Regions from separate parts of the Streptomyces sp. NPDC002276 genome, predicted to be linked through region 1. Evidence: riboswitches for the same ligand, from Rfam matches in the RefSeq annotation. Region 1 holds a riboswitch; each other region holds the start of a gene.

What was found. A riboswitch is a leader RNA that binds a small molecule or an ion and turns the genes downstream of it on or off. The one in region 1 is predicted to bind S-adenosylmethionine.
Region 2: linked by a shared signal. The riboswitch ahead of ACWIHT_RS39660 (amino acid ABC transporter permease) and the one ahead of ACWIHT_RS04215 (putative leader peptide) in region 1 are both predicted to bind S-adenosylmethionine.
Region 3: linked by a shared signal. The riboswitch ahead of ACWIHT_RS16865 (aminotransferase class V-fold PLP-dependent enzyme) and the one ahead of ACWIHT_RS04215 (putative leader peptide) in region 1 are both predicted to bind S-adenosylmethionine.

What each region holds. Positions count from the first base shown of each region.
Region 1 is NZ_JBSFCQ010000001.1:911,139-920,872, reverse strand. It holds gene ACWIHT_RS04245 (SDR family NAD(P)-dependent oxidoreductase) at 1-647, opposite strand, end outside; gene ACWIHT_RS04240 (MFS transporter) at 681-2,153, opposite strand; gene ACWIHT_RS04235 (TauD/TfdA dioxygenase family protein) at 2,154-2,981, opposite strand; gene ACWIHT_RS04230 (O-acetylhomoserine aminocarboxypropyltransferase/cysteine synthase family protein) at 3,049-4,365, opposite strand; gene ACWIHT_RS04225 (isopenicillin N synthase family dioxygenase) at 4,362-5,390, opposite strand; gene ACWIHT_RS04220 (AAA family ATPase) at 5,736-6,305, opposite strand; SAM riboswitch class IV at 6,633-6,745, shown strand; gene ACWIHT_RS04215 (putative leader peptide) at 6,725-6,895, shown strand; gene ACWIHT_RS04210 (ABC transporter substrate-binding protein) at 7,143-8,762, shown strand; gene ACWIHT_RS04205 (ABC transporter permease) at 8,766-9,725, shown strand; gene ACWIHT_RS04200 (ABC transporter permease) at 9,722-9,734, shown strand, end outside.
Region 2 is NZ_JBSFCQ010000022.1:73,079-82,812, forward strand. It holds gene ACWIHT_RS39635 (NtaA/DmoA family FMN-dependent monooxygenase) at 1-691, opposite strand, end outside; gene ACWIHT_RS39640 (LLM class flavin-dependent oxidoreductase) at 711-1,931, opposite strand; gene ACWIHT_RS39645 (GNAT family N-acetyltransferase) at 2,143-2,880, opposite strand; gene ACWIHT_RS39650 (ABC transporter substrate-binding protein) at 2,961-3,989, opposite strand; gene ACWIHT_RS39655 (amino acid ABC transporter ATP-binding protein) at 4,054-4,851, opposite strand; gene ACWIHT_RS39660 (amino acid ABC transporter permease) at 4,848-5,828, opposite strand; SAM riboswitch class IV at 6,163-6,271, opposite strand; gene ACWIHT_RS39665 (glutathione S-transferase C-terminal domain-containing protein) at 6,348-7,232, opposite strand; gene ACWIHT_RS39670 (putative leader peptide) at 7,300-7,413, opposite strand; gene ACWIHT_RS39675 (alginate lyase family protein) at 7,529-8,764, opposite strand; gene ACWIHT_RS39680 (alginate lyase family protein) at 8,792-9,734, opposite strand, start outside.
Region 3 is NZ_JBSFCQ010000006.1:3,510-13,243, reverse strand. It holds gene ACWIHT_RS16885 (NYN domain-containing protein) at 1-1,267, opposite strand, end outside; gene ACWIHT_RS16880 (hypothetical protein) at 1,305-1,544, opposite strand; gene ACWIHT_RS16875 (rhomboid family intramembrane serine protease) at 1,706-2,440, shown strand; gene ACWIHT_RS16870 (Lrp/AsnC family transcriptional regulator) at 2,437-2,718, shown strand; gene ACWIHT_RS16865 (aminotransferase class V-fold PLP-dependent enzyme) at 2,832-4,193, opposite strand; SAM riboswitch class IV at 4,361-4,477, opposite strand; gene trpD (anthranilate phosphoribosyltransferase) at 4,563-5,627, opposite strand; gene qcrB (cytochrome bc1 complex cytochrome b subunit) at 5,763-7,394, opposite strand; gene qcrA (cytochrome bc1 complex Rieske iron-sulfur subunit) at 7,391-8,446, opposite strand; gene qcrC (cytochrome bc1 complex diheme cytochrome c subunit) at 8,443-9,252, opposite strand; gene ctaE (aa3-type cytochrome oxidase subunit III) at 9,333-9,734, opposite strand, start outside.

The sequences.
Region 1 (9,734 bases):
TCGGACCAGCGGTGGGCCGGGATACGGCCGGTGATGGCGGCGGAGACGTCCGGGGCCGCGATCTGGCCGGCGGTCAGCGCGGTGGCCGTGCCGCCGGGGGCGATGGCGTTGACCCGGATGTTCTGGGCCGCGTAGTCGATGGCGGTGGCGCGCACAAGGTTGATGACGGCGGCCTTGGTGGCGTTGTAGCCCCAGGTGCCGGGGTCGCCGCGCAGTCCGGAGACGGACGAGGTCGCCACGATCGAGCCGCCGCCCGAGGCGCGCAACGCGGGCGCGGCGGCCCGGATGCCGAGGGCGACGGAGCGCACGTTGACGGCGAACAGCCGGTCGAACCGCTCGATCGCGCCGGGCGACTCCAGTGGCCCTGCCCCGCCGATGCCCGCGTTGAGCACGGCCGCGTCGAGCCGCCCGAAACGCTCCAACGCCAGCTCCACAGCTGTGGAGTTGGTGGACTCCTCGGAGACGTCACCGACGAGGGTGACCACACCATCCAGGGCGCCGAGCTTCGCGAGTCCCTCCTCCTGTACGTCCACGGCGACCACCCGGTGACCGCGTTCGGCGAAGAGACGCACGGTGGCCTCCCCGATCCCGGACGCGGCTCCGGTCACCAGCGTGACGGGCGCGGCGGGCGCGGCTTGCGACGTCATCGTCAACTCCTTTGTGCTGCGGGTGGGTTGGCGTTACCGCTCCTGCGGGCTGCGGTCGTCCCGGGGGTTCCTCACGGTCAGCAGCCCGGGTCGCGTCGTACGGGGTGAGACGGCGGCCCGGCGCAGCCGCGCCGGCACCAGCGCGGCGACGAGCAGGGCGGCACAGACGCAGGAGGCCAAGGCGTACGCGGTGCGCGGGCCGCCGCCGGGACCCGGGCCGGACGCGGAACGCAGATAGACCGCCGATACGGCGCTGAGGCAGACGGCCGCCGCGATGCGCTGGGCCATCTGGAGAATGCCGCCGCCCACTCCGGCGGCCTCCGCCAGGGCGTGTTGCAGGACCTGTGTCTGGTTGGGCGAGACGGCGAGGCCGCCTGCCGCGCCGGACAGCAGTTGTGTCGCGGCGAGGACGATCGGCAGTGCGGCGGACGGCACGAGGAGCGCGGCCACCGCTCCGGCCAGGGCGGCGCACACCCCCAGCGTCAGACCGACGCTCACCGTGCGCAGCCCGATCCGGCGCACCAGCCGCCAGGCGAGCGCCGAGGAGACACCCATCGCGATCGCCGAGGGGAGCGAGATCACCGCCGTCAGCAGGGCCGACAGCCCGAGCCCGTCCTGAAGGAAGACGGTCAGCACGAGGGACGCGGCGATCGAGGAACCGAACTGGGCCATGGCGACGGCCGTGCCCAGTGTGTACGGCCTGGACGACGCCAGCGCCGGATGGACCAACGGCACCCGGCCCCTCCGTACCCGTATCCGCTGCTGCACGGCGAACGCGCAGGCCAGGGCGCACACCCCGACCGCCCACAGGAGTGCCGCGCCCGCGCTGTCCGGGGTGCGGATGAACGGCACCATCAGCGTCAGCGTGCAGGCGCAGGCCAGGCCGAGGCCGATGATGTCCAGCCGGGAGTCGCGGGCGGTGCGCCGGGGCGGTGGCAGCCAGCGGGCCGCGAGGGCCAGGGTGACCACCGCGCACGGTGCGCTCAGCAGGAGGCAGTAGCGCCAACCGGACCCGGGGCCCAGTACGGCGACGAGGGCACCGCCGAGCGGCGGACCGAGTGCGGCGGCCACACCGGCCGTCACCGCGTACAGTCCGAGCGCCCGGCCCCGGTCGAGCCCGTGGAAGACGTCCTGAATGGTGCCGATCACCTGGGAGTTGACCAGCCCCGCCGCGGCTCCCTGCACCAGCCGGGCACCGATCACGGTCCCCGGCCCGCCGCCGGTCGCGGCGGCCACCCCGGCCAGGAGAAAGACGGCCATGCCGGCGAGGAAGAACCGCTTGCGGCCGTGCAGATCGCCGAGGCTGCCCCCGGGTACGAGGAGCAGTCCGAAGGCCAGCGAGTAGCCGGCCACGACCCACTGGACGTCCGCCGGGCCTGCCCCGAGCGAGTGCCGCATGCTCGGGACGGCGATGTTCAGAACTGCCTGGTCCAGCAGGGTGGTTGCGCCCGCCGCCAGACACACCAGCAGTACGCGGCGGGCGGCGCGGTCTTCTCCCGGGAGCATTCAGGCGTGCCGCTCCGTGACACCCGCGTCCGGCTCCACACCGAGGACCTTGCGATAGACGCGCTCTCCGTCGCCGTAGTCGTCGACGGCGTAGTGCCAGGTCGCCCGGTTGTCCCAGAGGACGAAGTCGCCGGGCTTCCAGCCGAAGCGGATCGTGTAGTTCGGCGAGGAGGCGTGCCGGAGGAGGTGTTCCAGCAGCACCTTGCTCTCGGCCGGGGTGACGCCGGTGAGCTGCTTGGCCGAGCTGCTGATGAAGAGGCCCTTGCGGCCGGTGGTGGGGTGGGTGAGGACGACCGGGTGCTCGACGGGTTCGCCGGGAGCGTTCTTCCTGCTGCCCTGCGCGTAGTTCTCCGCGTTGCCGTCGTAGAGCGCGCCGACCGATTCCAGCAGCACCTTGAACGGCTCCGACAGGTCGTCGTACGCGGCCTGGAGATCCGCCCACAGGGTGTGGCCACCCACCTCCGGCACCACCTCGTAGGTCAGCGACTCGATCGCGAAGACGGGCTCGCGCCACAGCCCGCCGATGTGCCAAGTGCTGGCCTTGCCGGTCTGCTTGACGTTGTACGGGTAGACCAGTGGGTTCTCCGGGTGCTTCGCGGCGGTCGGATGGTCGAAGGGCCGCGCGAACACGCTTACGGCGGCCACCTGCTGATCGGGCGTCAGATGCTGGCCCCGGAACACGAGCACCTTGTGTTCCCGGAAGGCCCGGCGCAGTTCCTCGGCGGTGCTCTCGTCGACGGGCGCGGTCAGGTCGACGCCGGCGATCTCGGCGCCGAAGCGGGGTCCTGCCCGGAGGATGTCGAGACGGGCGGCGGTGCTGCTGGGCATGGCGAATCGTTCTCCTCGGGTGATCGTTCGGTCGGTTCTCATACGCCGGCCGCTCTGCGTCCGGTTCTCATACGGCGGCTGCCCGCAGGCCGGTTTCGAGGTCGGCGACAAGGTCGGCGACGCCTTCGAGGCCCACGGAGAGCCGGACCAGGCCGGGAGTGACACCGGCCGCGGTCCGCTGGTCGGGGTCGAGTTGCGAGTGGGTGGTGGAGGCGGGGTGGATGACGAGGCTGCGTACGTCGCCGATGTTCGCGAGATGGCTGAACAGCCGTACGCCTTCGACGAATCGCCGTCCCGCGTCCAGTCCGTCCGCGAGCTCGAAGGCGAGGACCGCTCCGGCGCCACGCGGCAGATACCGCTTGGCCTGCGTCACCCAGGGACTGGACGCCAGGCCCGCGTAGTGGACGCGGGAGACCTGCGGTTGCACCTCCAGCCAGGAGGCGAGCGCCTGGGCGTTCTCGACGTGCCGCTCGATGCGCAGGCTGAGCGTCTCCAGGCCCTGGAGGAGCAGAAAGCTGTTGAAGGGTGAGACGGCCGGTCCCAGATCCCGGACCAGTCGGGTGCGCAGGCGCAGCGCGTAGGCGAGGCCCTGGTCGGCGAAGGAGTCCCAGAAGGACAGCCCGTTGTACGTGGGATCGGGGTGGGTGAGGCCGGGCCAGCGGTCGGGGTCCGCGCCGAAGTCGAAGCGCCCGCTGTCCACCACGGCGCCGCCGATCCCGGTCCCGTGTCCGGACAGGAACTTGGTGGTGGAGTGCACGACGATGTCGGCGCCGTGCTCGAACGGCCGCAGTAGGTAGGGCGTGAGCGCGGTGTTGTCCACGACGAGCGGGACACCGACCTCGTGGGCGATGCGGGCGACCGCCTCGATGTCGAGGACGTTGCCGCGCGGGTTGCCGAGGGTCTCGCCGAAGAACGCCTTGGTGGCGGGGCGTACGGCCGCGTACCAGGCGCCCAGGTCGTCCGGGTCGTCGACGAAGGTGACCGCGATGCCGAAGTCGGCGAAGGTGTGCTCCAGCAGGGTGCGGGTGCCGCCGTAGAGCGAGGACGAGGCGACGATGTGGTCTCCGGCGCGGGCCAGGTTCAGCAGGGCGAGGGCGGTGGCGGCCTGCCCGCTGGCCACCGCGACGGCCGCCGAGCCGCCCTCCAGGGCGGCGACGCGTTCTTCGGCCACGGCGGTGGTCGGGTTCGACAGCCGTGTGTAGGCGTGGGTGGTGAGGTCGGACAGCGCGAAGGCCGCGGCGGCGTGCGCGGTGTCGCGGTAGACGTAGCTGGTGGTCTGGTGGATCGGTACGGCTCGGGCGCCGGTGGTGGGGTCCGGGACGGCTCCGGTGTGCACCTGCCGGGTCTCGAACTCCCAGCTGTCATAGGGTCGTTGGCTGCTCATCGCGCGCTCTCCCGCTTCGCGAGGACGTCGTGCCACCAGCGTTCGGCGACCCTCGGGTGCGAGCGGAGCCAGCCGACCACGGCGTTCTCTCCGAAGGCGGCGAGCAGCGGGTTGTCGGGGTCGTCGGTGACACCTCGGCTCAACACGGCTAGTTCTGGAGGCAGTTGGAGCGGCCTCACCACGGCGTCGAGGCGTGGGCCGAGGAAGAAGGGGATGGAGTAGCGGTGGACGCCCGCTCGCGGGCTGACGACCCGGTGCCGAGTGGCCTTCAGATAGCCCTGGGTGGCGATCTCCAGCATCTCGCCGATGTTGAACACGAAGGCTCCGGGCACCGGTACCGCGTCGATCCACTCACCGTCCTCACCCTGCACCTGGAGTCCGCCGACCTCGTCCTGCTGCAACAGGGCGAGATATCCGTAGTCCTTGTGCGCGCCGACTCCCTGGTCGGCGGTCTCGGCGGTGCGCGGCGGGTAGTGCACGATCTTCACGTGTACGGCCGCCTCATGATCGAACCACTCGTCGAAGTAGCCCTCGTCCTGGCCGAGCGCTGCGGCGAGGGCGCGCAGGACCTCGCGGCTCACGCGTAGCGCCTCGGCCTGCCAGCGCAGCACGATGTCCCGCAACTCCGGGAGTGCGGACGGCCATTGGTTGGGGCCGACGAGCCGGAGGTAGTCGGGATCGCCTGGTCCGGTGGGGATCGCAGCGCGTTCCGGGCCGATGTCGATCTGTTCGCGCCAGTCGGCGCTGCCCGCGGTGTACTCGGTGCCGGTGCGCGTGTAGCCGCGGAACTGGGGCGAGTTGACGTTCTCGATCTCCAGCCGTCGTTCGTCCGGCAGCGCGAAGAAGGAGCGGGCCGAGTGCAGGATCTCGTTCCGGACGGATACGGGAACTCCGTGTCCGGTGACGTAGAAGAATCCCACTTCGTGGGCCGCGGCCCGGAGTTCGGCCAGGAAGGCATCGTGGTCGGTGCCGGGATCCCGGAAGCGGGAGATATCGATGACGGGGAGGGCGGTGGGCTGTGCCATGGGATTCCTTCGTGGCGGCAGCAGACCCGGACACGGCGGTGCGCGTGTCAACGGCCGTTTGGGAACGGTCGGTTGACGAGAGAGCGGAGTGTCGCGCCGAGACGGGCGGGGTGCGGAAGGGGCGAGATCGCGGTCGTTACACGAAGGTCAACGACAGATCTGGTCGAACTGGTCGGCGCGGCGGCTCACCCAGAAGGGGTCGAGCAGCACCGTGTGTGCCTGGCCAGTGGTCTCCATGGCCGGATCAAAGCACACCCGGGAAGGTGCGTCCACCACGCGTCCCGAGCGGTGAGACGACCACGGAGGCCGGCCGACGTGGCGGCCGGCCTCTCCCGGAGCCGCCGCTCAGACCCCGCGGTCACGCGCCTCGTCGGTGAGTCGGGCGATGGTGTCGGCGATCAGCGCGACGCGGCCGGGCACGTCACCGGCCGGGACCTCCACGAGGTCGTAGCCGAACCGCCGATAGCTCTCCTCGTGGATCCGCTCGAACACCAGCGACTCCTGGAAGCTGATCCGGCGCGCGTCGGTGGGTTCGCAGAATCCGATGTTGCGGACGAAGAAGACCTGCCGTTCGTAGATCCGGTCGCGGGTGGTCCGGTCGATCTCGGCGAGGAGCGCCGCCGGAGCGGGGCGGCCCAAGTACGTGCTGAGGGCGTGCGTGCACACCGGGGACCTGTCGTAGATCTGCCGGGTCACGTCGTGTGTCGCGGATGCCAGCTGCCGTCGGCGCTGTAGGGCGGCCACCTTCTCGACGAAGTCCTGCCGGGTCCAGGGCTCGGCGTCCCCCTCTGTCTGCCCCCGCGCGATGACCGCGGTCGCGGCCTCGTCGACGACGTCGAACCCGTCCGCCTTCAGCCGGCGGAGGATCGTGGTCTTCCCGGCGCCGGGTGCGCCGGTGAGGATGTATCGCTTCATGGTGGGTCCTTGGGTCGTCGACATGTGGGTGCCGACCGCGAACGGCACGGCGGAACTGACGGACGGCAGGGGGGAGTTCGGGGAGGGGTGTGACGAGATCCGGGCCACGGGCCGCGGTGGTGAAGGCCGTCGTGCGGGGCGCCGAACGCCTCGGGGCCGAGGAAGGGCGGGCGGAGACCACACCGAGGAGACAGCCACGGAATCCGGTCGACCGGGCGGAGTGCGATCCACAGTCGGGCGATTCCGAGCCGGTGGAGGAGCGTAGCCGATGCCGGACCTCTGCCCCGGCATTGACGCAAAGCGACACGACTCCATACGATCTACAGCGGCATTGAGTGTCAGCATCAAGCCCTGGCTGGCTGACCGGCAACCCTCCGACGCGGTGGGGTGCTCCAGGTGAAAGCCCGGCAGGGACAGTGATGACCCTGCAAGCGCGCGGCCCCACGACCGGGGTCCCGGACATGGAGGACGGCGTGCCCAACAGCTACGACCTGAGTGCCTCCTGCCACGACGCCGTGGTTTTCTCCCGGCTCTCGCGCCGACGCCACATCGACCTGCGGCGCTCCGCCAGCTGTCTGTGTCACAGCTGACCGGGTCCGACCTTCCAGGCTGACATCTGTCCGGCCCGCGAAGCCGACATCTGTGGTCGCCCGTCTCGCACGGGCCACTTCCCCCCTTCTCCCACGAGTCGACGTATGCGCGGGTGCGCCCCGCGCCCGTCGACGCGCTTTCCACGCCTCAGGCGTCCCACCCCCGCCGGGGTCGACACCTCCCGCGTCCAGCCACGGTCCGCACAGGTCCGTGAGCACGCGGTGACACGAGTAGGAGCACCTCTCCGTGACAGCACATCCGGTCTCCCGAACCACTCGACGCGCGGCTACGGCCGCCCTTCTGACCACGAGTTTCCTGCTGACCGCCTGCGGATCGGGCGGCGGTGGCTCCGACGCCGGGGGCGGACAGGCCAAATCCGGTGGCAGCCTGACCTTCGCGGTGGGCTCCGACGCGGGCTGCGTGGACCCGCAGCAGGTGGCCAGCAACGACACCATCTACTCGGTACGGCAGATCGTGGACTCGCTCACCGACCAGGACCCCACGACCGGCAAGATCGTGCCGTGGCTCGCGAAGAGCTGGGACATCAGCTCCGACGCGACGACGTTCACCTTCCATCTCAGATCGGGTGTCACCTTCAGCGACGGGTCCAAGCTGACCGCGCAGGTGGTCAAGGACAACTTCGACGCGGTGCCGAAGCTCGGTGCGCTGGGGACCCTCGCCGAGGGCTATCTCAGCGGCGTCAAGAGCACCACCGCGGTCGACCCGCTCACCGTCAAGGTGTCCTTCCAGCAGCCCAACGCCCAGTTCCTGCAAGCCACTTCGACGCACTCGCTGGGCATCGAGTCGTCGGCGAGCGCGAAGAAGAGCCCGCAGGAGAAGTGCAGCCAGGGTGTGGTCGGCTCCGGGCCCTTCGTGCTGAAGCAGTACGTGCAGAACCAGTCGATCACGCTCGCCAGGCGCACCGGGTACGCCTGGGGTTCCTCGCTGTGGCACAAGAGCGGCGAGGCCTATCTCGACAAGGTGGTCTTCAAGGTCGTACCCGAGGCGGGAGTTCGGGCCGGGAGTCTCCAGTCGGGACAGGTGGACGCGATCAGCAGCGTCGGCAAGGCCAATGAGGCGGCTCTCCAGGGCGGCCAGGTCACTCTTCAGCGGCGGGCCAATCCTGGGGTGGTGTTCGGCCTGGCCCTCAACAACTCGCGGCCGGTTCTGAAGGACGCGCGGGTGCGTCAGGCCATCGGGTTCGCCATCGACCGCAAGCAGATCGCCGACACGGTGTTCCCGACCGGGACCCAGTCGGCGACCAGCGTCCTGGCGCACACCACACCCGACTACGCCGACCTGTCCTCGGACCTGACGACCGACGCGGCCAAGGCGAAGTCCCTGCTGGACGCGGCCGGTTGGAAGGTCGGCAGCGACGGCATCCGGACGAAGGACGGCACGAAGCTGAGCCTGACCGTCGACTGGATCCCCAACTCGGCTACGAACCAGCCCGCGTTGGAGCTGGTCCAGCAGCAACTGAAGGCCGTCGGCGTCGGTCTGACGCTCAAGCAGCTCCAGGTCACCCAGCTCGCCCCGACGCTTCAGTCGGGTGACTTCGACGCGGCGTGGAGCAATGTGACCCGCGCCGACCCGGACATCCTGCGCAGCTCCTTCTCCACCAAGCTGGCCAACTTCTACCGTCTGCCCGCGACCCCGCTGGATACCACCCTGACCGGGCAGGCGGCGACCACGGACACCGCGAAGCGCGCCGAACTGGTCAAGCAGGCACAGGAGTTGCTCGTGCGGAACGCCTACTACGTACCGGTGGTGGAGCTCCAGACCCAGATCGGCGTGGCGAAGAAGGTGCACGGCCTGAACTTCGACGCCTCCAGCCGGATCCAGCTGCACGACACCTGGATCGGCTGACGCATGCGCCGCTACGCGATCAAGCGGCTCGCCCAGGCGGTCGGGGTGCTGTGGGCCGCCTACACGGTGTCCTTCCTGGTCCTCGACTTCCTGCCGGGCGATCCGGTCACGGCGATGGCCAGTGCCGGAATGGACTCCGGGACGGTCGACCCGGCCCAACTCGCCGCGCTGCGCCACGAGTACGGCTTCGACAAGCCGATTCTGGTGCAGTACGCCGACTACCTCGGCCGGGCGGTGCGCGGGGACTTCGGTAACTCGGTGTCCACGGGTCGGCCGGTGTCCTCGACGCTGGCCGACGCCCTGCCGGGGACACTCCAGCTGACCGGTGCCGCACTGCTCCTCGCCGTGCTGCTCGGCGGTGGACTGGCGGTCGTGGCGACCTACACCTCGCGTCGGTGGCTGCGTCAACTGCTGCTGTCCCTGCCGCCGTTGGGGGTGTCGGTCCCGACGTTCTGGGTGGGACTGCTGCTCGTCGAGTCGTTCTCCTTCCGCCTGCACTGGTTCCCCGCGTTCGGCAACGACGGGCTGCGCGGGCTGATCCTGCCGGCGCTGACGCTGGCGATCCCGACCGGCGCGCAGGTGGCACAGGTGCTGGCCAAGAGCCTGCTCACCGCGCTGGACCAGGCCTATGTGGAGACCGCCCGGGCCAAGGGCGCCGGGCGGTGGCGCGTCCATCTGCGGCACGCCCTGCGCAACGCGTCCCTGCCCGCGTTGACCGTGGTCGGCCTGCTGGTCGGGCAGTTGATCGCCGGTTCGGTGGTGGTCGAGACAGTGTTCTCGCGTGACGGACTCGGCCGGGTGACGGCCGCCGCGGTCACGGCCCAGGACATCCCGCTCGTGCAGGGCGTGGTGGTGTTCGGCGCGCTGATCTTCGTCATGACGAACCTGCTCGTCGACCTCGTCTATCCGCTGCTCGATCCGCGGATCGTGGTGGCCTCGGGCCGGAAGGCGGTTGCCGCATGAGTCAGAGTC
Region 2 (9,734 bases), on a different contig from region 1:
AGGCGGCGAACTCGCGGCCCTCGTCGGAGTCGCCGGCCTGGAAGATGACCGGGCGGCCCTGCGGGGAGCGCGGGACGTTGAACTGGCCGTGGATGTCGAAGTGTTGGCCCTGGTGGACGAAGGCTCCGGCTTTGGCGTCGGTCAGGAAGGTGCCGGTGGCCTGGTCGGCGAGGATCTCGTCGCCGTGCCAGGAGTCGAAGAGTTCGTTGGTGGTGGCGAGGAACTCCTTGGCCCGGGAGTAGCGCTCGTCCTGCGGGAGGAAGCCGCCGCGCCGGAAGTTCTCGCCGGTGAACGCGTCCCAGGAGGTGACCACGTTCCAGGCCGCGCGGCCGTCGGAGAGGTGGTCGAGGCTGGCGAACTGGCGGGCCACCTCGTAGGGCTCGTTGAAGGTGGAGTTGATGGTGCCGGTCAGGCCGAGGTGTTCGGTGACGGCGGCCAGCGCGGCGAGGATCGCGAAGGTGTCGGGGCGGCCGACCACGTCCAAGTCGTAGATCTTTCCGCCCTGTTCGCGCAGCCGCAGGCCCTCGGCGAGGAAGAGGAAGTCGAACTTGGCGCGTTCGGCGGTCTTCGCGAAGTGCGCGAAGGAGCTGAACTCGATGTGGCTGCCGGCCGCGGGGTCGCTCCACACGGTGGTGTTGTTGACACCGGGGAAGTGGGCGGCCAGGTGGATCTGCTTCAGGGGCTTGCTCATGTCGTACGGTCCCTCCGGCTCAGGCGGTGGCCGCGGCGGCGGCGTAGCGGTTGGCGGGGCGGGCGAGCCCCAGCAGGCCGCGCAGGGTGTCGGCCTCGTAGGCGCGGCGGAAGGCGTTCCGGCGCTGGAGTTCGGGGACCAGCCCCTGGGTGATCGCCGGCAGGTCGTGTCCGGCGACGGCGGGCCGCAGCCGGAAGCCGGTCAGCCCCGCCGACTGCAACTCCTGGAGGAGGTCGGCGAGTTGGGCGGGCGTTCCGGCGAAGATCCGGGCGTCGCTGGTGTACGGCTCGCCCGCGAGGGCGTCGAGGCGCTCGCGGCGGGCGACGGCCGTGGCCTCGTCGTCGTCGAGGAAGACCACCAAGTCGCCGAAGATGTGCAGCGGTTCGTCGGCGCGTCCGGCGGCCTGCTGCTCGGCGCGGATCTCCGCGATGATCGCCCGTGCTTCGTCGGTGTCGTGCGGGGTGACGTAGCCGATGTCGGTGGCGCGGGCCACCAGCCGGTACGGGACGGTCTGGTGGGCGAGGGAGCTGACGATCGGCTGGCCCTGTGGCGGCCGGGGGGTGATGGAGGGGCCCTTGACGCTGAAGTGGCGGCCCTCGAAGTCGATGTAGTGCAGCTTGTCGCGGTCGACGAAGCGGCCGGTGGCTGTGTCCCGGATCTCGGCGTCGTCCTCCCAGCTGTCCCAGAGGCGGCGCACGACCTCGATGTAGTCGGCGGCCTCGTCGAAGTGCTCGGCGAGCCGTTCCTGTCCGGCCGGGGTGCGCAGGCTCTCCAGGTCGATCGGCGGGAAGTCGCGCCGGCCGAAGTGGTCGGCCTCGTGCGGGCGGCCGGAGAGTTGCACCCGCAGACCCGCGCGGCCGGTGCTGACGTAGTCGAGGGTGGCGATCGCCTTGGATATGTGGAACGGCTCTGTGTGCGTGGACACCACGGTCGGGACCAGGCCTATGTGGCTGGTGAGCGGTGCGATGCGGGCCGCGACGAGTACGGCGTCGAGGCGTCCGCGGACCTGGTCGGTGCGGCCGTCCAGCTCGCCGTAGCGCGAGGACTGGAGACCGAGGCCGTCCTCGAAGGTCACGAAGTCGAGCAGACCGCGCTCGGCCTCGGCGACCTGGTCGGCCCAGTAGGCGGCGGTGAACAGGTCGCGGGGCCGGGCCACCGGTTCACGCCAGGAGGCGGGGTGCCAGCCGGTGCCGTCGAGGGCGACGGCGAGATGCAGGGGAGAAGGGGAAGTCGATGACACGAGTGGTGCCTTCCTGGAGGTCCGTACGAGATCGCCGACCCAGAGATATGGGCGTACGGCGGGTGGGGCAACGGGTCAGGGGCGACAGAGCGCGCCGGCCACGCGCAGCAGATCTATGTGCTGCGCGTGGTGAGTCGCACGTGGAGTACAGCGGCGCCACACATGTGCTCCACCTCCACGGAATCCGGCTTCATTAGGGGCAACCGCATGCCTATGCCGTTTCTTCCGGATCGGCGGCGGAAGTCGGACCGGTGAACCGGACGAGCGAGAAGACCGTACGGGCGCGCAGCGTGAAGCCGATCGACTCGTACAGCCGGATGGCGTTGGTGTTGGTGGCCGCGGCGTGCAGGAACGGGTGGTCGCCGCGTTCCTTGATGCCGGCGGCGACGGCGCGGACCAGGCGGGTGGCCAGTCCCCGGCCGCGGTGGTCGGGGTCGGTGCACACGGCGCTGATCTCGGTCCAGCCGGGCGGGTGGAGGCGTTCGCCGGCCAGCGCGACGAGTCGGCCCTCGTGTCGGATGCCGAGGTAGGTGCCCATCTCGACGGTGCGGGGCAGGTAGGGGCCGGGCTCGGTGCGGGCGACCAGGTCGAGGATCTCGGGCACGTCGTCCGGGCCGAGACGGACGGCTTCGGGGTCGGGCTCGGCCCGCAGAGCGGTGTCCACCAGTTGGACACCCTGTCCGGAACGGACGATCTCCCAGCCGTCCGGGGTCTCGCTCACTCCGCGCACGGCGGCGGTGGAGCCGGGGCCGACGAGCGTGGCCAGGTCGGCCCAGGCGCGTGGGTCGTCGTTGTCGGTGATGGCGTTGAAGCCGGCCACGTCGACGGGGTAGCGGGCGGCGCGGCCGACGCGTTCGGCGAGATGGGCGTGCGGGCCGGTGAGCGCGGCCCAGGCCGGGTTGTCCAGGACGTGGCAGGTGGTCGTTTCGATACTGGCGGTGGAAGACATCGGGTGACGGCTCCGGTACTGGTCGCACGGGTCAGGGACCCCGCCGGGGCGCGGCGGGGTCCCCTTGCTGAGAGGGTGGGTCAGGAGTCGGTCTTCGGCAGTCCGGGCGGGTTGATCTCGGACTTGGCGACGGCCTCGTTGGAGAGGTTCCAGGCGGCCAGCCACTTGGCGTACTGGCCGTTCTTGATCAGGTAGTTGATGGCGTCCGCGAGGGGCTTGGCGAGGCCGCTGTCCTTCTTCGCGGTGGCCGCGATCAGGCCCTGGAGGGTGGATCCGGCGCCGGAGTACGTGCCCGCGTTGCGGACCGCCTTGGCCGTGCCCTTGGTCGAGGAGACCTGGTAGGCGACCGAGGGGTTGGGGGCGAGGTAGGCGTCGATCTTCCCGGAGGCCAGCGCGAGGTAGGTGCTGTTGTTGTCCTGGAAGTACTTGACGGTGAGCGCCTTCTTGCCCTCGGCGGCCAGCTTCTTCTTCCACTCCAGGAGGATCCGCTCCTGGTTGGTGCCCGCGCCCACGGCGACGGTCTTGCCGGCGAGGTTCTCGTAATTGCCGTCGAAGTTCCAGGAGTTGTCGGCCTTCACCGCGAAGCCGAGGTTGTCCTCGCGGTAGGAGGCGAACTCGTACTTCGCCTTGCGCTCCTCGGTGTCGGTGACGTTGGAGAAGGCGACGTCGACCTTTCCGCTGTCCAGGCCGATGAAGAGGTTCTCCCAAGTGGAGTTCTTCAGCTCGGGCTTGAGCCCGAGGACGGCGGCGACCAGGCGGGCGATGTCGGTCTCGGAACCGGTGAGGGTCTTCTGGTCCGAGCCGACGTAGCCGAGCGGCGGGGAGCCGGCGGGCAGGAAGCCGACACCGATCTCCAACTTGCCGCTCTTCGCTATGGACTTGGGCAACTCGGCGCTGATCGACTTCACTTCGGCGACCTTGAGCGTCGCCTCCTTGGCGGCACCGAGGGAGAAGGCGCCCACGGTGACCGTGCCGGAGGCGGCGCTGCCGGACGTGGTGGCCGCGTCACTGTCGCCGCCGCAGGCCGCGAGACCACCGGCGAGGGAAGCGAGGACGGTTCCCGCGGTGAGTCCGCGAGTGATTCTGCTGCGCAGGCTGAGAGTAGACATGGCTGTTCCTAGGCTCGGTGTTGAGGGCTTTTGAAGGTGAAGGTGAAGGTGAAGAGGGCGTGGCTCAGAGGACCTTGCTGAGGAAGTCCCTGGTGCGCTCGTGCTGTGGTTTGTCGAGGACCTCGTGGGGCGGGCCCTGTTCGACGATCTTTCCGCCGTCGATGAAAACGACCCGGTCGGCGACCTCGCGGGCGAAGCCGATCTCGTGGGTGACGATGACGAGGGTGGTGCCGCTGGTCGCCAAGTCCTTGATGACGGACAGGACTTCGCCGACGAGTTCGGGGTCGAGGGCGGAGGTCGGCTCGTCGAAGAGGATGACGCCGGGCCGCAGGGCGAGGGCGCGGGCGATGGCGACGCGCTGCTGCTGGCCGCCGGAGAGCTGCCTGGGGTAGGCGCCGGTCTTCTCGGCGAGACCGACGCGGCCCAGCAACTCCCTTGCCAGTTCCAGAGCTTCGGGCTTGCCGAGCCTGCCGGTGGCGACCGGGGCGGCGGCCACGTTGTCCAGGACGGTCAGGTGCGGGAAGAGGTTGAAGTTCTGGAAGACGAACCCGATCCGGCTGCGCTGCGCGAGGATGGCCCGCTCGCTCAACTCCTTCAGCCGTCCGCCCTGTTGCTTCACCCCTATGAGTTCGCCGTTGACGCTGACGTAGCCGATCTCGGGCTTCTCCAGGTGGTTGATGACCCGCAGCAGTGTGGACTTGCCGGAGCCGGACGGGCCGAGGATCACGGTGACCTCGCCGGGCCGCACGGTGAGGTCGACGCCGTCCAGCACGCGATGGGCGCCGTACCACTTGTGGACGTCGTGCACCTCTACGGCGGCGGGTGTGATGTCCGCCAGCGGTTCGACGGTGTTCGTGGTCATACGGCGGTCTCCCTCCGGATGCGGGCCCGCAGATCGGTGACACCGGTGCGGAGTTTCTGGATCGGGGTGGGCGGCAGGTTGCGGGTGGCGCCCCGGGCGTAGTGCCGCTCGACGTAGAACTGGATGACGGACACGACGCTGGTCAGGATCAGGTACCAGACGGTGACGACCAGGAGCAGCGGCACGATGTCGCCGGGGTAGGTGGAGCCCATCGTCTGCGCGGAGCCGAACAGGTCGAGCAGCGAGACGTAGAAGACCAGCGAGGTGCTCTTGATCAGGCCGATCAGCTGGTTGACGTAGTTCGGGGTGATGGAGCGCAGCGCCTGCGGGAAGACAATCTTGCGGAACTGGTAGCTCTTGGGGAGGCCGAGGGCGGAGGCCGCCTCGTGCTGGCCCTGGTCGACGGAGAGGATGCCGCCGCGGACCACTTCGGCCGCGTACGCCGCCTCGTTGAGGCTGAGTCCGACGACGGCGACGACCATGTCGGTGGCGAGCTTCGACTCGTCGAAGGAGAAGAAGGCGGGTCCGAAGGGGACGCCGATGCTGAGCGTCTGGTACAGGGCGCTGAAGTTGTAGAGGAAGATCAGCACCACGATGAGCGGGATCGAGCGCAGGGCCCATACGTAGGTCCAGCTCGCCGCGCGCAGTACCGGGCTCTTGGAGAGTCGGGCCAGGGCGAGCAGGATGCCGCCGAGGAGGCCCAACACCGCGCTGAGCGCGGCGACTTCGAGGGTGATGACGAGTCCGTCGAGGATCGTCGGGCGCAGGAACCAGTAGCCGAAGCGGTCCCACTGGTAGAAGGAGTTGGTGACCAGTCCGTGGACGAACTGCGCGCCCACCACCAGCACGACCAGGGTGACGATCCACCGGCCGGGCCGGCGCAGCGGCTGAACTCGCTGTGCTGTCAGGGGTTTTGACGAGGCATCAGCTACGGTGGCGTCGGCCAGGGACACGGTGGTGCCTGGGGGTTCACTCATGGTGGGCTCCGGCGGGTTCACAGACCCCGGTCCGTGGCGGTGGACGCGCGACGGCGGACGGCACGCGCGGGAGCGCGGGACCGAGGGCGGGGAGGGGGCAGGCACACCGACGGGATCGGGTGTGCGTCAGAAGTGCGTCGGCCGACTGGTCGTCAGGCCCGACAGCGGGCGCGGCCCGTCGCGGTACACAGTGCGCTGCTGACCCGGAGCAGATCGACAGCGCGGTCGGCGACGAACAGGTTGGCGTACGACCGTACGCAGCCCTGCGGGCGGCATGTGGCCGTCCTGGGAGCTGCGTACATGGCGTCACCTGTCACTGTTCCGGCCCCGCAGGGCCTCGCGCTTACCGAAACGTCATCCGGTCCGGTCGTCACCTGGGGCACCCCACCGCGTGCGAGGGTTGCCGGTCAGCAAGCCAGGGCTTGTCGCTGACACTCATGACCGTTCTGGCCGCAAGTTAAGACAATTGCTCGAACGAATGTCAACGGCCGTCCAGCAAGTGGACGGTGCGGACGCCGCTCAACTGCGGCAAGCTCCCGTTTCGTCCGCCGCATGGGCCGCCCAGTCCAGAATCTGGACGGCGGCTCCGGCGGCCTCCAGACCCTGGCAACGGGCGTGGTGGCGGCGGGCGATGCCGTCGAGGTCCAGATGGGTGCCGAAGGCCGGGTGGGCGGCCAGCCGACGGGCGTAGGCCCACAGGTGGGGGTGGTCGGCGACGCTCTGCACGGCGGCGGCGTCCAGGTGGTAGCGGTGCACGGTGTCGAGTTGCACCAGCGTCACCCACAACTCGACGTCGGCGGCGGTGAGTTCGTCGCGGATCATGTGCTCGCGGCCGTCCAGCCAGCGGTCGAGCGAGCCCAGTGTCTCCAGCAGCCGGCCCAGCGCCTCGTCGCGCTCCGCCTGTTCGCCACCGGCCGCTCCGGCGCGCTGCGCCGCGTCCTCGACGCCCTGCGCGCAGAGCCGCTCGACGGCCTCGATCTCCGACTCGGCGCCGCACGGGTAGAGCCGGGGTCCGCCCGCGCCGAAGTGCCGGGCGAGGTCGCGGGTGATGTCGGGGGCGTGGGTGCTGACGATGCGGCCTGACCAGTCGTCGCTGAGCACGGGCGCGGCGGCGGGTCCGGAGTAGCGGTGGGCGCTCGCCTCGTAGAGCGGGCGCAGCGCGGAGTGTCCACCACTCGGACAGTCGGGCACGGCGGACAGGAACACGGCCGGACAGCTCTCTTCGAGGCCGAGCAGGCTGTGGGTGACGGCGATGCGCAGGCCGTCGGCGCAGGCGGTGGACAGATGGAGGCGGTAGCGGCGGGGAACGGCGTAGTGCCCGCTGCGCGCGTCGCTCCCGATCCGGCCACGGAACTGGGGGGCGGAGCGGGGTGAGGGGACGGCGGCGAGAGGCGTGACGGACATGGGACTCCCCGGGTACGGGCGCGTGGACGTACGCGCGGCGGAAGCGTCGTCGAACGGTGGACGGGGCTCAGCGCAGTGGGCTCATGGCGCTGCACACCCGCAGCAGATCGATGTGACGGCGGGAGGTCAGAAGGGGCGAACGGTCCACTCGGCTGGTGGTGACCGGCTCAAGGCGCCCCATGTTTCCCTACCTGTTCACTAGGATTCCCTACTGGAGTGTCGATCCACCGTCGCCCGGGGTCAAGAGGGCGTCCACGGGTCGGGCACAGGTCCCGACCCGTGGACAGGCCGGGCCGCTACTTCGCGTACATCAAGGTCCCGAAGCCGAGCTGGTCGTAGCCGCCGCTGTCGGAGCCGTAGTCACCTCCCCCGCCCTCGGGTGCGACGAGGTTGTAGTACATGGCCGAGATGTACTTGTCGTCGAGGCCGATCCGACGCTTGTAGTGGAAGTGGAGCATCGCCCACACCGGCCGGATCTGGCCGCGCGAGGCGGAGGAGATCACCGTCTGGGAGGACTGGGCACAGCTCTGCCCGGTACCCCAGGTGTAGGTGGTGAAGGGCACGTCGCTGCCCGCGTTGTACTTGGCGACGTACTGCGCGGCCTTCATGAAGCGGCGGCTGTCGTACGAGTACAGGTCGTCGCCCTGGTTCCAGGCCATCTCGCAGATCGCGCCCATCTGGCCCATGCCCAGGACGGTGTGGCCCTGGTCGCGGCCGGACTCCTGCCACTGACCGAGCGCGTAGCCGTCCGAGTCGGTGTACAGATACGGCACGGCGTGCGCGATCGAGCCGTTCCCCGCACCCGACTTGAAGTAGGTGACGGCCTGGTCGTACTTGGCGCTGTCCCCGTTGAGGATCCCGATGGCCAGGATCGACGCCATGTTGCACAGGTCCCAGTTGGCCCAGTAGTTGGTGATGCAGGCGTCGTTGTGGTTGGTGAGGAAGCTGTTGTTGAGCGGGTAGAAGACGTTCGCCAGCATCTGCTGCGCGGCGGCGAGGTCGAACCCGCTGTAGTCCCGCATGAGTTCGCAGGCATTCGCGAACTGCCAGCCGTACAGACCGGCCGCGAGGAACCGGTCGGCGTTCCCGGTCACCGAAGTCAGCGTGGTGGACCATGCGTTGAGGATGTTCGCGGCGCACACGGCGTTCGCCTCGGTGCCGCCGACCTTCCAGCGCAGGGCGTTCTGGTAGGCGGCGGCGATGTCGTTGTAGAGCAGGCTGTAGTTCTGCCCGTCGCCGCCCCGGATGATCGTCGCGGTCGCCCGGTTCGTCCAGGTCGACTGCGCATGGGAGTTGGCGGTCAGCCTGTTCCAGCCGGACAGCCAGGGGTCGGTTCCCGCCGCGACCCTGACCTTGGCCCGGTTGATGTCACCGGCGTTGTGCAGCATGCCGGGGTGGGTGAAGGTGGCCGGGGCCGCGTGCGCGGTCGTGGCCACCGCGGCGCCGCCGAGAGCGGCGGCTGCGGTCCTCAACAGACCGCGACGGCTCAACTCTGTTCTGCGGAGGTGCTCGTGGGGGGAAGTGCGGCTCATTGCTGTGCATCTCCAATCCGTGGAGGATCAGGTGGGCGCGATGCTCACCTCGTCGAACTCCGTGGTGCACCGGACCGGTTGACTGCGCGAGCAGACCACCAGGCCGACGTAGTAGGGGGCGTCACCGAAGCCGGGGATCTCTCCGTCGGCGAGGGGGGTCCACGTGACACCGTCATCGATGGACAGGGCTGCGCTGAAGGCGGTCCCGGCGCGCTTCAACCACAGCAGGGCGGGGAGGGTGACAGCGGCGCCACCAGTGAAGGCGAAGGCACCGGCCACGGTCTTGCGGAGCATGAGTTGAGCGGTCGTCCCACCGCTGACGATCACGCCCGCCGCCTGGTCGAACGGCGACAGCGACTTCGCCATGAGCAGCCCCACCCGGTCGGCCGTGGTACCGGTCCGGGAGACGAGCCGGGCGACGACTTCGCAGTCACCGCTCACGGCTTGCCGTACGAACTGCCCTGTCATTCCTTGGCCGTTGGCGTTCAGGTCCACGCCCGCGCCGCGCACGGTGAAGGTCCCGCCGTCGTACGACGTACTTCCCGGCGTGGTGATCGCGACCACGCCCAGCGTCCCGAAGTCTCGGTCGTCGAGCACGGTGTCGCCGAGATCGCCGTATGTCCACGGCGCGGGCGGCGCGGTGCCGACCGTGAGGGCGAGGGTTCCGGTGGCGGTTCCTGAGGCGTTGGCGGCGGTGGTCGCGACCGTGAACTCCCGTGTCTCCGTGGGGATTCCGGAGATGAGCCCGGTGCGCCGGTCGACGCGCAGACCGGCGGGGAGCCCGTCCGCACCGAACCGCACGGGCTCGTGCGAGGCCCGCAGCGGATAGCGGAAGTCGGCACCCTGGTTGGTGAACACGGCGGTGGCGGAGGTGAGTTGCGGTTGAGCAGGGGTCGGCATCACGGCCTGTGCCTGTGCTGAACGCGGGCCGCGTCCACCGGCGTTGGTCTTCGCGACCGTGTAGTAGTAC
Region 3 (9,734 bases), on a different contig from region 1:
GGTCGGTCGAGGCGACGATGACCGGCCTCCCCGGCGGCTCCGCGCGCACCAGCTGGCGGATCAACTCGTCGGCGGTGACGCCCGGTTTGGAGAACAGCACCCGCACTCCGCGCGGCGGCGCGAGCAGCACCGGCGCGACCAGCTCGGCCCCGTCGAAGACACAGGTGACCTCGGCGCCGGTCTGCGCGGCCAGCTGCGAGAGCTGCCCGAGCAGCCTCAACCGCTGCTTCTCCAGGGGCATTTGGGGATAGCCGGTCTTGGTGACGTTGTAGCCGTCGACGACCAGGTGCGCCTGCGGCAGCGCGAGCAACTGGTCCAGGATCGCGGGGTCGTTCTCGGACAACGCCCGCGCCGCGATGTCTTTCGGGGTCATTCGTCCCGGTTCGACCGCGTCGACGGTCTCGGCGGGCCGTACGGAGACGGGCGGCAGCGCCAGTTCGCGGCGCAGTCCCTGGGCCGCCTCCAGCACGGTGTCGAGCAGCAGCCGTACCCGCATGTCCTCGACGCTGCGCCCCTCCCGGGCCGCCTTGCGGGTGGCCTCCAGGGCCGCCTCCGCCTCGGCGAGCCGGGCCTTGAGCCGCCGGCTCTCGCTCTCGGCCGCGGACACCTGGGTCTGGCCCTCCGCGCGCGCGGTGTCCGTCTCGGCCCGCAGCTTGCGCAGGGCGGCCTCGCCGCGCTTGATGTCGCTGTGCGCGGACCGCAGCTTGCGGTGAAGCGATTCCGCTTCCTTCTTCGCCACGTCCAGCTCGGTGCGCAGCCGCTCGGTCTCGGACCGGGTCGCGTCCCGCGCCTGCGCCAACTCCTCGCGCAGCCGCTCCAGTTCGGCCCGGCTCTCCTCGTCGGCGCGCTCGGCGTCGGCGCGCAGCGCCTCCTCGCCGGCGGCGGTCACCAGCTTCACCCAGCCGGTGGGGCGCAGAACATAGGCCGCGGCCGCCACGTCGAGCGGATCCGCGGCCGGGGGCGGCGAGCCGGAGTCGAGGGCGCCGGTCAGTTCCGGCTGGGTCTCTCTCAGCTTCTCCCCGATACGCTGCCGGAACAGCGGATCGGACTCCAGCGCGGCGGCCATGGCGTTGCCGGCGAACTTGGCGCGCCGGTTGGGGGCGAAGCGGGCGTACTGTCGTAGCTGCGCGGGCAGTTCGGCGACGGTGAGGCCGCCGAAGCCGTCCGACACGATCTGTACGACTCTCCTCCGCACGCCGTCGGGCAGCGGACGGTCGAGCACCTCGGCGGCGCCGTCGCCCGGCCCCCCGCCTGAGTTCTCCACCATCCCTCACACCCCTATACGTGTGCGGGGCCGCTCCCTCTCAGGAGCCGGCACCCGGCCTGTCCACGAGTTCCACCTGATCCACGGCGTTGCACCAGCGGCAGCGCACCGACTCGATGGTCTCACTGACCACCTCGCGCTCCTCCACCTTCGGCTCACCCGCCAGGTCCAGGTGGAGGTACTCCACGACCTTCGACGAACGCGTCACGTCGAAGCGCGTGAGGTTGCCGCAGAGGGTGCAGCGCCACCGCGTCGAGGCGGTCGGCAGGGGTACCGTCATCGTGGCTTTCCGCTTCCTTCTTGTTCCAGTTTCCGTGATCGCCGGTTTGCCCGGCGAGTGTGGCTCGTAACCCTACGGCCTGGCGGGTACTCGCCGCTCGGTCGTCCACAGCGGCGAGGCACCACGCCCCGGTACATCCCCTTACGTCATGCTCTGTGTCCATGATCAGCAACTGGGGCCCGGCGCTCGTCAGGACGTTCCGCGGCACCTCGACGCCCATGACATACGCCCTGATCGGCCTGTGCTGCCTGATCTTCGTCCTCGGCCCGACCTCGGGTTTCGTCCCGTCCTACGGCACGGGGGACGCGCTGCTCGCCGCCCAGCGCGCGTACTTCCACCGCTGGGGCGTGGTACCGGCCGACCTGTTCGCGAGCCCGGCGCGAGAGGCGCTGACCCCGGTCACCGCCCTTTTCATCCACGGCAGCTGGATCCATCTCCTCGGCAACATGCTCTTCCTCTACGTCTTCGGAGCGATGACCGAGGAGCGGCTGGGCCGAGTCGAGTTCACCCTGTTCTATCTGGCCTGCGGTTATCTGGCGCTGCTGGGCTACGCGCTGGCCAACGCCGACTCCGCGCAGTCCCTCGTCGGCGCGTCCGGGGCGATCTCGGCGGTCCTCGGTGCGTTCCTGTACCTGTTCCCCCGGGCCCGCGTGACGAGCCTCCTCCCCTTCCTCTTCTTCCTGCCGCTGCGCTTCCCCGCGTGGGTCGTCCTGCCCTTCTGGGCCGCCCTCCAGTGGCTGGCGGCGGGCCAGGCCGCACAGGGACCGGGGGTGGCGTACCTGGCCCACCTGGTCGGCTTCACCCTGGGCTTCGGTTACGCGTGGGTCAGATTCGGCCGTACGACTAGAGTGAGGGCCGCCCCAGCAACGGTCCCCGAGGGAGAGAACCAGCCGTGATCACCGCGATCGTCCTCATCAAGACCAGCGTGGACCGGATTCCGGAGATCGCCGAGTCGATCGCCGCGCTCGAATCCGTGAGCGAGGTCTTCTCCGTCACCGGTACGTACGACTTGATCGCGATGGTGCGGGTGCGACAGCACGAGGACCTGGCCGAGGTGATTCCCGGCCGGATCAGCAAGATCCCGGGCGTCGAGGGCACGGACACACACGTGGCGTTCCGGACGTACTCACAGCACGACCTTGAGGCCGCGTTCGCCATTGGGCTGGATTCTTGAGGTTGGGCGCCTAGTGGGGTGGGGGGCGCGGATCGTTTGCGACTGACGGCCGTGTGTGGCTGGTCGCGCAGTTCCCCGCGCCCCCGGGGCGACTCGCCCCAAGCCTGTTTACATCACACCGCCGGGACGCAACGGCCACCCTCTGTGCGGTAGTTCCACTTCGCGCCGTCGGTCACCAGTTCCCGTACCGCCGTCACGAAGCGCTCCACGTGCTCGTCCGGAGTGCCCGCGCCGAAGCTCACTCGGATCGCGTTGAGGGACTTTTCACCCGGGGCGGCCTCGGGGGCGCCGCACTCGCCCTGGGTCTGGGGGTCGCTGCCCAGGAGGGTGCGGACCAGGGGGTGGGCGCAGAAGAGGCCGTCGCGGACGCCGATGCCGTACTCGGCGGAGAGGGCGGCCGCGAAGTGCGAGCTGTTCCAGCCGTCGACGACGAAGGAGATGACGCCCACGCGCGGGGCGTCGTCGCCGAAGAGGGACAGGACCTTGACCTGGGGGATCGCCGCCAGGCCCGCGCGGACCTCGGCGATCAGGTGCTGCTCGCGGGCCACCAGCGTGTCGAAGCCCGCCTCCGTCAGCGCCTTGCAGGCCGACGCGATGGAGTAGGCGCCGATGACGTTCGGGGAGCCGGCCTCGTGGCGGGCGGCGCTGTCGTGCCACTCCACGTCAACTCCCCCGTCCTCGCGCCGAGTTACCTTGCGGCTGGCGCCGCCGCCCGCGAGGTAGGGGTCGGCCGCCTGGAGCCAGTCGGCGCGGCCGGCGAGGACTCCGGAGCCGAACGGGGCGTAGAGCTTGTGGCCGGAGAAGGCGATCCAGTCGACGTCGAGGTCCTGGACGGACACCGGGTGGTGCGGGGCGAGTTGGGCGGCGTCGAGGACGATCCGGGCGCCGTGGGCGTGAGCGGCGGCCGCCAACTCCCGTACCGGCCACAGTTCGCCGGTGACGTTCGAGGCGCCGGTGACGCAGACCAGGGCCGGGCCGTAAGGGTCGCGGGCGGCGAGGGCCTGCTCCAGGGTCTCGACGGCCTGGGCCGGGGTGCGCGGGGCGTTGAGGTAGGTGACCCGGGCGTCCTTCCAGGGGAGGAGGGACGCGTGGTGCTCGGTCTCGAAGACGAAGACCTGGCAGTCGGCCGGGAGGGCGGCGGCGAGGAGGTTGAGGGAGTCCGTGGTGGAGCGGGTGAAAATCAGCTGGTCGTCGGGGCGGCAGTCGAGGAACTCCTCGACCGTCTTGCGCGCGTTCTCGAAGAGGTCCGTCGAGAGTTGCGAGAGGTAGCCGGCGCCTCGGTGGACGCTGCCGTAGTACGGGGCGTAGGCCGCCACGTCGTCCCAGACGCGCTGGAGGGCGGGGGCGCTGGCCGCGTAGTCGAGCGCCGCGTAGGTGACCTCGCCGCCCGTGACGAGCGGGACGGTGACATCCCGTCCGAGAACGGGCAGCTGGGCACAAAGCGTCGTAGCGGCGGCCGTGGTGGAGACAGACATGGCGAACTCCTGTGAGAGGCAAGGCGGTTCCGCCGCGCGAGCGGGACATGGCTCAAGCACGGAGGGGGGTGAAAGGGGGTGTGCGGAGGCGGGGCTCGACGCCCTATCGCATTCGCTTGCTCACAGAGGGCTCCCTCGATGACCAGGACCCCTGGTGTCTTTCGAGGGGCCCGCGCTTGCCGCAGACCTCGCTGCCTACGGCCTGGTCTTCACCCGGGGCACCCCGCCACGGACGGAGGGTTGCCGGACAGTCGGCCGGGGCCTCATGACTGTCACTCATGACCTGGTCAAAAAACTTACGTGAAGTGATCGTCGTCCCGCAACCCGTGTCCGGATCGCGGGACGACGACCGCTGTACCGCTGTACCGGCTACGCGTTGGTCGCCGCCGCCCAGCGCTCCAGAGTGCGCTTGGCCGCCCCCGAGTCGATCGACTCCGCCGCCTTCTCCATCCCGACGCGGATCCGGTCCACCAACGGCCCGTCCCCCCGCTCCAGCGCCACCAGGGCGGCCGCCGAGTTCAGGAGTACGGCGTCCCGTACGGGGCCCGGCTCGCCGTCCAGGATGCGGCGGGCGACGCCCGCGTTGTAGTCGGGGTCGGCGCCGCGCAGGGCCTCGACGGGGACGAGTTCGAGGCCTACGTCCCGGGGGTCGAAGGACTCCTCGGTGACCTTGCCGTCGCGGACGATCCACACCCGGGAGGTCGCCGTGGTCGTCAGCTCGTCGAGGCCGTCGTCACCGCGGAACACCAGCGCGGAGGAGCCGCGTTCGGCGAGCACGCCCGCGATGAGCCCGGCCATGCGGGTGTCGAAGCAGCCGACCGCCGACGAGGTGACCTTCGCCGGGTTGGTGAGCGGGCCGAGGAGGTTGAACGCGGTCGGGATCCCCAGCGCCCCCCGGACCGCGCCGACGAACCGCATCGACGGGTGGAACTTGGCCGCGAAGCAGAAGGTGATCCCGGCCTCCGCCGCCACCCGCGCCACCTGCTCGGTCGGCAGGTTCAGATTGATGCCGAGCTTCTCCAGCACGTCGGAGGAGCCGCTCGCCGAGGACGCGGCCCGGTTGCCGTGCTTGACGACCTTCGCACCCGTACCGGCGATCACGATCGCGGACATCGTCGAGATGTTGACCGTCTTCGCCCGGTCGCCGCCCGTACCGACGATGTCGACGGCGGGACCCGGGATGTCCAGCGGCTTCGCGTGGGCGTACATCGTCTCGACGAGACCGGTGATCTCCTCGACCGTCTCGCCCTTGGCCCGCAGCGCCACCAGGAAGCCCGCGATCTGCGCGTCCGCGGCCTCACCGCTCATGATGCGGTCCATCGCCCACGCCGTGTCGGCGGTGCTCAGGTCCTGTCCGGCCAGCAGCGCGCTCAGTACGTCGGGCCAGGAACGGGCCGCCGCGGTGTCGCCTCCAGCGGGGGTCACAGCGCTCATACGGCCGCTCCTGAGTGTCGTACTTCAAATAATGGTGTGTGTTCGGCCCACCCTATCCAGCTCACGGCACGGCAAAGGGCCCCGTCCGGTGTTCGGACGGGGCCCTTCGACCGCGGCGTGGCGACGCCTCAGCGATCAGTGGTGGCCGTGGCCGCTCGTGATCTCCTTGTACTCCTCGACAGTGGGCTTGGCGATCTGGGACTCCTCGCCGTAGTACGCCTCGCTCAGCTTGGCGCGCAGCTTCTCGGAGCCCTTGACCTTGCGCTCGACACCGTTCTCGTCGACGGTCGCGCCGATCGCGGCCGGCACGTACTGCTCGTGCGCGGTGAGCGTGTGCAGCGCGTCCTGGCTGAGCGGCTCGTGGATCTCGACGAACTCACCGTGCGGCAGGCGCTTGATGATGCCCGACTCGCGGCCGTGCAGCACCTTGTCCTTGTCGCGGCGCTGGAGGCCGAGGCAGACCCGCTTGGTGGCGATGAAGACGAGCACCGGCACCACGAAGAAGCCGACGCGCACAGCCCAGGTGATCGTGTTGATCGACAGGTGGAAGTGCGTGGCCCAGATGTCGTTGCCGCCACCGACGAGCAGGACGAAGTACCACGAGATCCACGCGGCACCGAAGGCCGTACGGGTCGGGACGTTGCGCGGGCGGTCCAGGATGTGGTGCTCGCTCTTGTCGCCGGTGACCCAGGACTCGATGAACGGGTAGACCGCGATCGCGACCAGGACCAGCGGGAAGATGATCAGCGGGATGAACACGCCCAGGACGAGCGTGTGACCCCAGAAGTTGATCTCCCAGCCGGGCATGAAGCGGATCAGGCCTTCGGAGAAGCCCATGTACCAGTCGGGCTGGGCGCCCGTGGACACCATGTCCGGACGGTACGGGCCCATGGCCCAGATCGGGTTGATCGAGGCGATCGCCGCGACGGCCGCGATGACACCGAAGACCAGGAAGAAGAAGCCTCCGGCCTTGGCCATGTAGACCGGCAGCAGCGGCATGCCGACGACGTTGTTGTTCGTCTTTCCGGGGCCCGCGAACTGCGTGTGCTTGTGGTAGAAGACCAGGATCAGGTGGCCGACCACCAGGCCGAGCATGATGCCCGGCAGCAGCAGGATGTGGATCGAGTAGAACCGCGCGACGAAGTCGCCGCCCGGGAACTCGCCGCCGAAGAGGAAGAACGACAGGTACGTGCCGACGATCGGCACGGACAGGACCGCGCCCTCCATGAAGCGGACACCGGTGCCGGAGAGCAGGTCGTCCGGGAGCGAGTAACCGGTGAAGCCGGTGAACATGCCCAGGACGAACAGCAGGAAGCCGAACAGCCAGTTGACCTCACGCGGCTTGCGGAACGCACCCGTGAAGAACACGCGCATCATGTGCACGAACATGGCGGCGAGGAAGATCAGCGCCGCCCAGTGGTGGATCTGACGGATCAGCAGACCACCGCGCACATCGAAGGAGATGTGCATCGTCGAGTTGAACGCCTCCGACATCAGCTGCCCCTGGAGCGGGACATAGCTGCCGTGGTACGTCACCTCGTTCATCGACGGGTGGAAGAACAGCGTCAGATACACACCCGTGAGGATGATGATGATGAAGCTGTAGAGGCAGACCTCGCCCAGCATGAACGACCAGTGGTCGGGGAAGATCTTGCGCATGTTGGACTTGGCCAGGGAGTAGATCCCCAGGCGTCCGTCCGCCCAGTCGGCGATCTTCTCGCCGGCCGGTGCTTTGTCGCGCCGCTCATTGGTCTCGTTGGTGCTCATCCGCGCTCCCAGAATGCAGGACCGACGGGCTCCTCGAAGTCGCCGAGCGCTTCGAGGTAACCCTCGTCGCTCACGCCGATGCGCAGCTGCGGCAGGGCGTGACCGGCCGGGCCGAAGATCACTCGGGCACCGTCGGAGAGGTCGAAGGTGGACTGGTGGCACGGGCACAGCACGTGGTGCGTCTGCTGCTCGTACAGGGAGATCGGGCAGCCCACGTGGGTGCAGATCTTCGAGAAGGCGACGATGCCCTCGTGCGCCCACTCCAGCTCGCGCTTGTCCTTGATGTTCTCCGGCTGGAGCCGGACGATCATCAGCGCCGCCTTGGCGATCTCGGTCTGGAACTCCTCGTCGGTCTCCTCCAGGCCCTCGGGCTTGGCGAAGGTGAGCGAGCCGACGGCCACGTCCGAGGGACGCAGCGGCAGGTTCGTGTTCATGTTGACGAGCAGCTTGCCCTTGGACCAGATGGTGTGGCGGAGCTTCGTCCCCGGCAGCGGGCCCAGGTCGCGCAGCAGCATGACGCCGGAGAGCGGGAACAGGGCCAGCGCGCCGAACATCGTGTTGCGAATCAGCTTGCGACGGCCGAGCGCGGACTCCTTGGCACCCTCCTTGAAGTCGGCCAGAACCTTGGCCTTGACCTCGGGGGGCGCCTCGATCGCGTGCCGCTCGTCGGCGATCTCCACGTCGGACATCAGGGTGCGGGCCCAGTGGACCGCGCCCGCGCCGATGGTGAAGAGCGCCGTACCGAGGGTCAGACCCAACGCGAAGTTGAGCGCGTTGATGTGACCGATCGGGAAGACGAAGATCGCCTTGTTGTGCGGGATGCCCACGTACGAGGCGATGAAGCCGACGGTGGCGAGCATCGAGACCGTGAACAGGAAGGCGACGACGCGCTCGGACCGCTTGGCGGCCCGCTCGTCGATGTCCTGGACACGGTGCTCGTGCGGCGGCAGTCCCGGGTCGGCGAACGGGTTCTGCTCGTCCGCGACCGACACCGCGCCGTGCGCGTCCTGCTCAGCGGGCAGGTTCTCTTCTGGAATGTCTTGGCTACTCATGACTTCTTGGCCTTTGCGGTCCGAGCGGCGACCCAGACGGCTACCGCGATCAGCGCGCCCAGACCGAAGATCCAGGCGAAGAGACCCTCACTGACCGGACCGAGACCGCCCAGCTCAAGACCGCCGGGGCTCTCGGTGTTGTCGCCGTTGACCGCGTTGAGGTACGCGATGATGTCCTTCTTGTTCTTCGACGACAGCGTGGTGTCGGGGAAGGAAGGCATGTTCTGCGGGCCGGTCTGCATGGCCTCGTAGATGTGCTTCGGGGCAACGCCTTCGAGGCTCGGCGCGAACTTGCCGTGCGTCAGCGCGCCGCCCTTGCCGGTGAAGTTGTGGCACTGGGCGCAGTTGGTGCGGAACAGCTCGCCGCCCTTGGCGATGTCCGACCCTTCCGGCCCGTACTCGTTCTTCGTCGGGATGACCGGACCGGCGCCCAACGAGGCGATGTACGCCGCGAGTTGGTCGATCTCGGCCTGGGAGTAGATGACCTTCTTGGCCGGGATCTGAGCGCCCGGCTGCTGGGCCGGCATACGGCCGGTGCCCACCTGGAAGTCGACCGCCGCGGCGCCGACACCCACGAGGCTCGGCCCGTCGGAGGAGCCCTGACCGCCGGTGCCGTGGCAGCTGGCGCAACCGACGGCGAAGAGCTTCTTGCCCTCGTCGATGGAGAGGGACTGAGCCGACTCGTCGGCCTGCGCCTTGCTCGCGGGCGCGAGCAGGCTGAACGCCCCTCCGGCTGCCGCCAGCGCGAGGAGTAGTACGACGACCGCCGCCAGCGGATGGCGTCGTCGTGTGGAGAGCTTTTTCACGGATTACCCCGGTGTCAGGATCTTCTGCGTCGATGCTTCTGGAATGTGCGCTTCTTGGCCGCGCGCGGGATCGGGCCCGACTACTTGATCAAGTAGATCGTGGCGAAGAGGCCGATCCAGACGACATCGACGAAGTGCCAGTAGTAGGACACGACGATGGCCGCGGTCGCCTGTTCGTGGGTGAACCTCTTCGCCGCGTAGGTGCGGCCGAGAACGAACAGGAAGGCGATGAGGCCACCCGTCACGTGCATGCCGTGGAAGCCGGTGGTCAGGTAGAACACCGAGCCGTACGGGTCGGAGGACAGCGACAGGCCGTCCTTCTTCACCAGCTCCGTGTACTCGAAGATCTGACCGCCGATGAAGATCGCACCCATCACGAACGTGATGATGAACCAGCCCCTGAGCTTCTTCACGTCCCCGCGCTCGGCGGCGAAGACGCCGAGCTGGCAGGTGAGGGAGGAGAGCACCAGGATCGTGGTGTT